3 regions of the Reyranella sp. GW821-FHT12G01 genome follow, and region 1 is predicted to be linked to each of the others. Evidence: riboswitches for the same ligand, from Rfam matches in the RefSeq annotation. Region 1 holds a riboswitch; each other region holds the start of a gene.

The links. Region 1 has a riboswitch for thiamine pyrophosphate ahead of AC1RP5_RS11865 (ABC transporter ATP-binding protein). Riboswitches for the same ligand answer to the same signal wherever they lie in the genome.
Region 2: it holds a riboswitch for thiamine pyrophosphate, as region 1 does, so the genes downstream of both, thiO (glycine oxidase ThiO) here and AC1RP5_RS11865 (ABC transporter ATP-binding protein) in region 1, are expected to answer to the same signal.
Region 3: it holds a riboswitch for thiamine pyrophosphate, as region 1 does, so the genes downstream of both, thiC (phosphomethylpyrimidine synthase ThiC) here and AC1RP5_RS11865 (ABC transporter ATP-binding protein) in region 1, are expected to answer to the same signal.

The regions. Positions count from the first base shown of each region.
Region 1 is NZ_JBXAPV010000001.1:2,474,667-2,477,935, forward strand. It holds gene AC1RP5_RS11850 (formate--tetrahydrofolate ligase) at 1-493, opposite strand, end outside; gene AC1RP5_RS11855 (O-methyltransferase) at 568-1,227, shown strand; gene AC1RP5_RS11860 (DUF192 domain-containing protein) at 1,240-1,758, opposite strand; TPP riboswitch at 1,841-1,942, shown strand; gene AC1RP5_RS11865 (ABC transporter ATP-binding protein) at 1,940-2,647, shown strand; gene AC1RP5_RS11870 (ABC transporter permease) at 2,644-3,269, shown strand, end outside.
Region 2 is NZ_JBXAPV010000003.1:763,596-766,864, reverse strand. It holds gene AC1RP5_RS28675 (branched-chain amino acid aminotransferase) at 1-685, shown strand, start outside; gene AC1RP5_RS28670 (hypothetical protein) at 696-1,256, opposite strand; TPP riboswitch at 1,314-1,430, shown strand; gene thiO (glycine oxidase ThiO) at 1,426-2,430, shown strand; gene thiS (sulfur carrier protein ThiS) at 2,399-2,596, shown strand; gene AC1RP5_RS28655 (thiazole synthase) at 2,599-3,269, shown strand, end outside.
Region 3 is NZ_JBXAPV010000001.1:214,658-217,926, forward strand. It holds gene thiC (phosphomethylpyrimidine synthase ThiC) at 106-1,923, opposite strand; TPP riboswitch at 1,973-2,102, opposite strand; gene AC1RP5_RS01030 (OprD family outer membrane porin) at 2,268-3,269, shown strand, end outside.

The DNA of each region.
Region 1 (3,269 bases):
CGCGCGGCCAGAACACGCGGCGGGCATCGATACCCAGCGCATTGCCCCAATAGACGTGGTTGTCGAGCATCGCGGCGAGCAGGTTGTGCGCCGTCGTGATGGCGTGGAAGTCGCCGGTGAAATGCAGGTTGATGTCGGCCATCGGCACGATCTGCGCCTGGCCGCCGCCGGTGGCGCCGCCCTTCTGGCCGAAGCATGGGCCGAGGCTCGGTTCGCGCAGCGCGATCGCGGTCTTCTTGCCGAGACGGCTCAGTGCATCGCCGAGACCGATCGTCGTGGTGGTCTTGCCCTCACCCGCCTTGGTGGGATTGATGGCTGTTACCAGGATCAGGTGTCCGGGCTTTCGTCCCTGCAGCGACTTCACATAGTCGGCATCGAGCTTGGCCTTGTCGCGACCATAGGGTTCGAGGGCATCTTCCGGGATGTCGAGACGGTTCGCGACTTCCTTCATTGGCTTCTTGATTGCGCGCCGCGCGATCTCGATATCCGACATACCTACTCCCAAAGCCCATCGTTTCAGGGACGCGACCCTAGCGAGGCGGGCGGACGGAGCCAACAGGAGAGAACATGAAGAGTTGGCCCAAAATCGATGGCGCTTTCAGCGACTATGTGGACGCCAACTGGCTGCGTGAACCGCCGCTGCGCCGCCGGCTGCGCGAGGAGACCGCCACACTGCCGCGCGCCGGCATGCAGATCTCCGCCCACCAGGGCCAGCAGATCGCCCTGCTCGCACGCACCATCGGCGCACGGCGTGCCGTCGAGGTAGGCACCTTCACCGGCTATTCCTCGCTGTGCATCGCCGAGGCGCTGCCGACCGACGGTAAGCTCTGGTGCTGCGACGTCAGCACCGAGTGGACGAAGATCGCCCGCCGCTACTGGAAGGAAGCCAATGTCGAGAGCCGCATCGAACTCACGATCGGGCCGGCGTTGGGCACGCTCGACTGGCTGTCAGCACAGGGATTGAACGGGCAGCTTGATCTCGCCTTCATCGACGCCAACAAGGACGACTACGACGCCTACTACGAGCGCTGCCTGAAGCTCGTGCGACCGGGCGGCCTAGTGTTGATCGACAATGTCCTGTGGGGCGGCTCGGTCGCCGATCCCAAGGAAGTGGATCGCGACACCGAGGCGCTGCGCGCCCTCAACGCCAAGCTGAAGAACGACCAGCGAGTCGATCTCGCCCTGCTGGCCGTCGGCGACGGCATGACCTGCGCCCTGAAGCGCTAGGCCAGGTCACCGCTAGGCGTTGCCGAAGATCGGGTGGAGGACCTTGTCGCCAGGCTTGATGCCTAAAAGCTTGGCGCTGCCGCCGTTGATCTCGAGGACGGCGCGCACCGGGAACTGGCTGGGGATGGTCTCAGTCGAATGCGGCACGGCGTTGGCGTGGATCGACTTGATCGTGCCGTCGCCCGCGATGAAAACCATGTCGAGCGGGATCAGCGTGTTCTTCATCCAGAAGCTGACCGGCGCATCCTTGTAGAAGTCGAACAGCATGCCCTCATAGGGGCCGAGCTTTTCGCGGAACATCAGCCCCCGAGCGCGCTGCGTGTCGTCGAGCGCCAGTTCGACGTCGAACTTGATCTCGCGGCCACCGGCCACCACGACGAGCGAAGACTTCTTGAAATGGAAATCGCCACCCTGCTGGGCGGCGGCAACGCCACCCGCGAGCACGAGCGGCGCTGCGAGGAAGAGACGCCGGCCGAGATGGGATGCCTGCGGGGATGCGTTCGAGGACGCGCGGGAAACTGCCTGAGCCATGGCCATGGCATAGAGTGTGGATGGCGATTTCGTCAAACCGATGGCGCTCTTGCGTGAACAACGTCACCTAACCATAGTGGCGCCGCTCATCGGGGGGAGCCGCCTGGCGGCTGAGAGGTCCGGAAGGACGACCCCGAACCTGATCCGGTTAATGCCGGCGTAGGGACTGGTGGCTTCGTCGATGGTTTCGCCTGCCCTCTCCGTGCGGTCCGCGCACATCGTCCTCGACGGCCATGTCGTCGCCGAGAACCTGTCGCTCGATTTTGCCGCCGGGCGCACGACCTGCCTGCTGGGCCGCAGCGGCGTCGGCAAGACGTCCCTCCTGCGCCACCTGGCCGGCCTGCTGCCCGGTACCGCGTCCGCCGGACCGGTCGCCTACATGGCGCAGCGCGACCTGCTGCTGCCCTGGCTCAGCGTGCTCGACAATGTGCTGCTGGGGCATCGCCTGCGCCGCGACGATGCAGCCCGACGCGCCGCCGAACCTCGCGCCCGCGCGCTGCTGGCCGAAGTTGGCCTGGGCAGCCGCCTGCAAGACCTGCCGCAGGCTTTGTCGGGCGGCATGCGCCAGCGCGCGGCCCTCGCCCGCACACTCTGCGAGGACCGGCAGATCGTCCTGATGGACGAACCGTTCGGCCATCTCGACGCGGTGACGCGCTTCGATCTGCAGGATCTCGCTGCGCGCCTGCTGCAGGGTCGGACCGTCGTTCTGGTCACTCACGATCCGCTGGAAGCGCTGCGCCTCGGCCATGAGATCCGTGTCCTCTCGGGAACGCCCTTCACCGTCGGTCCGGTGATCGCACCCGCTGGCGCCGTCCCGCGAGATCCGACCGATCCTGCCCTCCTGGCCCTGCAGGCACGCCTGATTGGCGAGTTGAGGCACGGATCGTGAGACCGCTACTCACCGCCCTCGGACTCATCCTCGCCTGGGAGGCCCTGTGTTGGGCGACCGGCGTGCCGTCCTACATCCTGCCGCCGCCCTCGCGCGTCGCCGTGGTGCTGGTGGAGCGGTTCGACCTGCTGGTCGAGCAGGCCCAGTGGACCGCCGCCGAGATGATCCTCGGCCTCGCACTTGGCCTGGTGCTGGGCTCGACGCTGGCCGTGATCTTCGCCGCGTCCGCCACCTGGCGACGCTGGGCGCTGCCGCTGGTGATCGTCTCGCAGGCCATCCCGGTGATCGCCATCGCGCCGCTCCTCGTCCTGTGGCTGGGCTACGGTCTGGCCTCGAAGGTCGCGATGGCCGCCCTGGTGATCTTCTTCCCGGTCGTGAGCAATCTCTATGACGGGCTGCGCCGCACCGATCCGGGCTGGCTCGAACTTGCCCGCACGATGGATGCCTCACCGCGTGCGATTCTGCTGCAGATCAGGCTGCCGGCCGCGCTGCCGGCCTTCGCCTCGGGCGTGCGCATTGCCGCCGCCGTGGCGCCGATCGGCGCGGTGATCGGTGAATGGGTCGGCGCCAGCGCCGGCCTCGGCTTCGTCATGACCCAGTCGCTGGCGCGCGGACAAACGCC
Region 2 (3,269 bases), on a different contig from region 1:
CGCCGTGGTGAAGGCCAACAACCTGAGCGCCGGCTACATCCGCCCGATCGCCTGGCGCGGCTCGGAGGTGCTGGGCGTGTCGGCGGTCGGCACGACGGTCCATCTCGCCATCGCGCCCTGGGCGCAGGAAGGTCGCCTGTCGGTGCAGGCGCGTGACGCCGGCATCAACGTCACCATGGCGAAGTATCGCCGGCCTTCGCCCGAGACGGCGCCGGGCCACGCCAAGGTGGCCGGCCTCTACGTGATCTGCGGCATCGAGAAGGACCGTGCACTGAAGGCCGGCTTCGACGATGCGCTGATGCTCGACTGGAAGGGCCGCATCGCCGAGACGACGGGTGCCAACATCTTCCTGGTGATCGACGGCAAGCTCGTGACCCCGACGCCGCACAACTTCCTCGACGGGATCACGCGCCGCGCGGTGATGGGCATGGCGAAGGCGCGTGGCTGGACGGTCGAGGAGCGCGACGTGATGCCGGAGGAGTTGGCGCAAGCCAGCGAGGTCTTCCTCTGCGGCAGCGCCGCCGAGATCGTGCCGGTCGGTTCGATCGACCAACATCACTTCCAGGCCGGCCCCATCGCCAAGACCCTGATGGCCGACTTCCAGAAGCTGGTGCGCCAACCCGACAGCGAGGGCTTCGGCGAGGCCACGCATCTCATGACGCCGGCCTCGTCGCTGGCGGCGTGACCTTCGCCGTCTACGGATCGTAGACGGCGACGAAGAGCACGGCCTCCCACGCTTCGACCCGCAAGGTCTTGCGGCGGGAGGCGAACCAGCACCGGACACGGCCATGGGCGATGCTCTTGCCCAGCTCATGGCCTCGCCGCAGATAGCCGATCTGCACGGTGGATCGGTCGGGCAGATCGACCTCGGCGCGCACTGCGTCCTCGCGATCTGTATTGTCGGGCTCGAGGATGAGGCGAACCTCGGCTCCGATCGTCACGTCGCCGATCCGCTCGAAGTCGCACGAGATCGCCGCGTAGGAGCCGCGCCAGCCCGACGACAGCGCCGCCTTGGCGTCCTTGTCGGCCTGCAGGGCCGCCAGAATCCCGTCTGTTGCCTCCCGGGGCAGCTCACGCGGCTTGATGCCGGTGGGCACGGTCTTTCGCCGATCGAGACCCAGGCTGCTGCCAATCGCACGGAAGACCGGCCGGAACAGCCAGACGACGACGCCAAGCACCAGTTCGGCGGCCAGGCCGATGACGGCAAAGACGGCTTCGAAGAGCGAGCCGATGATACAATCTCCATGGGCAGCCATGAATCATAAGCGATGCCGCTCCCGCTTGACATCGGGGGCCGCAATCCCCTTTTCTCGATGACGTCCGAGGGGTGCCCGACCTTCCTGCGGAAGACGGGCTGAGACAGCCGTATGGCTGAACCCTTTGAACCTGATCCGGGTCATGCCGGCGAAGGAACGGGAGCAAGCGTTGGATCGACCTGTCGTATCAATCATCGGAGCCGGCGTCGCAGGACTTGCCTGTGCCACGGAGCTCGCCGATCGCGGTATCGCCGTCGAGGTGCTGGAGCGCGCCGCCCATCTGGGCGAGGGCGCCTGCTCGTGGATGGCGGGCGGCATGCTGGCGCCGTGGTGCGAGCGCGCGACCACCGACGAAGCGGTGGCGCGCCTGGGCGCACCGTCGATCGACTGGTGGCGCAAACATTTCCCCGGCACGGTCAGCAAGGGCAGCCTCGTGGTCGCGCCGGCGCGCGATGCCGCCGATCTCACGCGCTTCGCCGCGCGCACCGAGCGGCACGAATGGCTCGATGGCGACGGCATCGCCGCACTCGAACCCGATCTCGCCGGTCGCTTCCGTCGCGCGCTGTTTTTCCCCGACGAAGCTCATCTCGAGCCGCGCAAGGCACTGGCATCCCTCGCGGCGGGTCTTGCAGCGCGTGGCGTTCCGATCCGGTTCGGGGTTGGCGCGACGCTGTCCGATGCTGGTTCGGACTTCGTCGTCGATTGCCGCGGCCTCGCGGCGCGCGATGCCTTGCCCGACCTGCGCGGCGTGCGCGGCGAGATGGTGGTCGTGCACACCAACGACATATCGCTGGCGCGGCCGGTGCGGCTGCTGCATCCGCGCATCCCGCTCTACATCGTGCCGCGGGGCGACGGGATTTTCATGATCGGCGCCACGATGATCGAGAGCGAGGAGCGCCGCGGCGTCAGCGTGCGCTCGGCGGTCGAATTGCTGAACGCGGCCTACACGTTGCACCCGGCCTTCGGCGAGGCGGAGATCATCGAACTGGGCGCCGACCTGCGGCCGACTTTTCCCGACAATCTGCCGTGCGTGCGACGCAACGGCCGCGTGCTGCACGCCAACGGTCTTTTCCGGCATGGTTTCCTGCTTGCGCCCTGGCTGGCGCGGGAAGTGGCCGACGCCGTTCTTCTGGAGACGAGAGATGCGGATATTCCTGAACGACGACATGCATGAGGTCGCGCCGGGCACTTTGGCCGCGGCACTCGAATCGCTTGGCTTCGGCGGTCGCAAGATCGCGACGGCGGTGAACGGCCGCTTCGTCGCCGCCGCCGCGCGGCCGCGCACCGAACTGGCCGACGGCGACAAGATCGAAGTCGTCGCGCCGATGCAGGGAGGATAACGATGTCGTCCTTCTATGGCGTCGAGCTGAAGTCGCGGCTGCTGCTCGGCACGTCGCGCTATCCCTCGCCGGCGGTCCTCGAACGCGCGATCAAGGCGTCGGCTGCGGAAGTCGTGACCGTCTCGCTGCGGCGCGAGAGCGGCGCGGGGAAGGCCGGGCAGGCTTTCTGGTCTCTCATCCAGTCGATGGGCGTGCGCGTGCTGCCCAACACCGCCGGCTGTCATTCTGTGAAGGAAGCGGTGACGACCGCCCACATGGCGCGCGAGCTGTTCGATACGCCGTGGATCAAGCTCGAGGTGATCGGCGAGGCCGACACGTTGCAGCCCGACGTGTTCGGCCTCGTGGAAGCCGCACGCATCCTCTCCGAGGACGGGTTCGAGGTGTTTCCCTACACGACCGAGGATCTGGTCGTGGCCGAGCGATTGGTCGAGGCAGGCTGCCGGGTGCTGATGCCGTGGGGTGCACCGATCGGTTCAGCGCGCGGCCTCAACAACGTCTATGGCCTGCGCTCGATGCGCGCGCACTTCCCCGACATCCCACTGGTGGTCGATGCCGGACTGGGCGTGCCCTCGCATGCCGCCGCTGCGATGGAACTCGGCTACGACGCGGTGCTGCTGAATACGGCGGTCGCTGAAGCGGGCGATCCAGTCGAGATGGCACGAGCCTTCGCGCT
Region 3 (3,269 bases), 2.3 Mb from region 1:
GGAGTCTCCCCCACGGAAATGGCAGACGCAAGGCGGCCGCCACCCGAACAGGGGTCACAACGTCCGAGAGGCCAAAAAGACCCCTCGGACGCCAGACAAATTCGCTCAGTCGGCGGCTTTGCCCTCGACATAGAGGCTGCCGCCGCCCGCCCGGAACTTGGCGCTCATCTCGTCCATGCCCTTCTTCGCATAGTCCCTGATGTCCTGGGTGATGCGCATGGAGCAGAACTTCGGACCACACATCGAGCAGAAATGCGCGGTCTTGTGGGCCTCCTTGGGCATCGTCTCGTCGTGGAACTTCTCGGCCGTGGCCGGGTCGAGCGAGAGGTTGAACTGGTCGCGCCAGCGGAAGTCGAAGCGCGCCTTCGAGAGCGCATCGTCGCGCAGGCGGGCGGCCGGATGGCCCTTCGCCAGATCGGCGGCATGGGCCGCGATCTTGTAGGTGATGACGCCAACCTTCACATCATCTCGATCCGGCAGGCCGAGATGCTCCTTGGGCGTGACATAACAAAGCATCGCCGTGCCGAACCAGCCGATCATGGCGGCGCCGATGCCCGAGGTGATGTGGTCGTAGCCCGGCGCGATGTCGGTCACGAGCGGCCCGAGCGTATAGAACGGCGCCTCGCCGCATTCGCGCAGCTGCTTGTCCATGTTGGCCTTGATCTTGTGCATCGGCACATGGCCCGGCCCCTCGATCATGACCTGGCAGCCCTTGTCCCACGCGATCTTGGTCAGTTCACCCAGCGTCTCCAGCTCGGCGAACTGCGCGGCGTCGTTGGCGTCGGCGTTGCAGCCCGGCCGCAGACCGTCGCCTAGCGAGAACGAGACGTCGTACTTGCGCATGATGTCGCAGATGTCGCCGAAATGCTCGTAGAGGAAGCTTTCGCGATGCTCGGTGAGGCACCACTGCGCCATCATCGAGCCGCCGCGGCTCACGATGCCGGTGACCCGGCTGGCCGTGAGCGGCACATGCGCCAGGCGCACGCCGGCATGGATGGTGAAGTAATCGACCCCCTGCTCGGCCTGCTCGATCAAGGTGTCGCGGAAGACCTCCCACGACAGCTTGGTCGGATCGCCGCCGACCTTCTCCAGTGCCTGGTAGATCGGCACCGTGCCGATCGGCACCGGCGAATTGCGCACGATCCATTCGCGGGTGTCGTGGATGTTACGGCCCGTCGACAGATCCATGACGGTGTCGGCGCCCCAGCGGATCGACCACACCATCTTCTCGACCTCTTCCTCCATCGAGGAGGAAACGGCGGAGTTGCCGATGTTGGCGTTGATCTTCACCAGGAAGTTCCGGCCGATGATCATCGGCTCCAGTTCCGTGTGGTTGATGTTCGCCGGGATGATGGCGCGGCCGGAGGCGATCTCCTGGCGCACGAACTCCGGCGTGATGAACGCCGGAAGAGCGGCACCGAAGCTCTCGCCGTCGGCCAGGCGCGCTTCCGCCTCGTCGAGCATCGTCTTGCGGCCGAGGTTCTCGCGCGCCGCGACGTAGATCATCTCCTTGGTGATGACGCCCGCGCGCGCCCATTCGAACTGGGTGATCGGCTTGCCGTCGAGGCCGCGCAGCGGCTTCGGCGTATGAAGAAACGGCCGCAGCACCGATTCCTTCACGTTGCCGTTGTCGATCGGCTGGATGGCGCGGCCGGTATATTCCTCGACGCCGCCGCGCTCAAGCACCCAGGCGCGTCGTGTCTGGGCGAGGCCCTTGCGCACGTCGATCGCGACGTCGGTGTCGGTGTAGGGGCCGGTCGTGTCGTAGACACGCACCGGCGGTTCCAGCGGCGACGACAGTTCGATCTCACGCAGGGGAACGCGCAGGTCGGGCGCCGCCTCGGGCGTCGCGTAGACCTTGCGGGATGAGGGCAGCGGCCCGGTCGTTACGGTCGGGGCTGTAGCGGTGACGATGGTGTCCATGATGGATCTCCCGTGGCTGGTTGGCGTACGGAGATCCGGTGTTTTGTCGTGCAAAGGATGTATCCATTCCCTTCGCCGGCATGACCCGGATCAGGTTCAAAGGGTCACCGCGCCGACGCCAGTCGGGACTGGCGACCATCGGTATCTCAGCCCCTTGCGGGACCCCCCTTGGACGGGACGAACCTAGATCGTCGAAATTTCGATCACAAGCGCGCGTTCGCAAATTGTCGTGCGCTTTGCGCAATTCTTTAACCGGCCCCCTCTAAGCGTCGCTCTCGGGGAGTGGGGAGCATCCGATGTTGCGAGCGCCAGTGCGTATCCTGTTGGCCTTGCTCGCTTTATCGATGCCCGTGACAGTGCGTGCGCAAACGCCGGCTCCCGATGGCCCTCCTGACGGCCTCAAGTCGGAGCTGCAGCGGTTCCTGTACGACGAAGCAACAGCCGTACTGCATTTCCGCAGCTACCTGTTCGACCGGCACAACCAGACGCCGCCCGATCTGGCGGCCGCGGTGGCGGGCGGCTGGATTGGCCTGCAGACCGGCTGGTTCTACGACACGCTGCAGCTCGGCGCGGTGGGCTACACGACCCAGCCGCTGTGGGCCCCGCAGGGCAACGAGACCACCTCGAATGGCACGTCGCTGCTGAAGCCAGGCGGCTACGGCTTCTTCACCCTGGGCCAGGCCTATGCCTCGGCGCGCTGGCAGAAGCAGACCGTCACCGTCTTCCGGCAATATATCGACGAGCTGGAGGTGAACCCGCGCGACGACCGCGAACTGCCGCAGACCTTCGAGGCCTATGCGCTGCGCGGCATCCTCGGTCCGGTGAACTACTTCGCGGGCTATGTCGCGGCGATGAAGCCGCGCGACTATTCCGCCTTCATCAACATGGGCGAAGCGGCCGGCACGCCGAACGACAACAAGGGCATGGGCCTGTTCAGCGTGAAGTACGGCAGCATGGACAAGCTGCAGGCGCGCGCCTCGACCTACTACGTCCCTGACATATTGTGGTCGAGCTACGCCGATGTCGGCGGCACGATCCGCGTGAACGAGGATCTGCGCGTCCAGCTCGCCGCGCAGTTCGCCGTGCAGGGCAGCAACGGGATGAACCTTCTCACCGGCCAGCCCTTCAGCACCTTCTGGGGTGGCTTCCGCGCCGATGCCTTCTGGGGGCCGATGGCCTTCCGCGTGTCCTATACGCAGATCGGCTCGGCCGCGAACTGGCGGGCGCCCTACGGCATCTTCATCGGCTACAACAAGATGCAGTCGCTTGACTTCAACCGCGCCGGCGAGATGGCCGTGACCGCGGGCGCCAGCTACGACTTCAAGGGCGTGGGTCTGCCCGGCTTC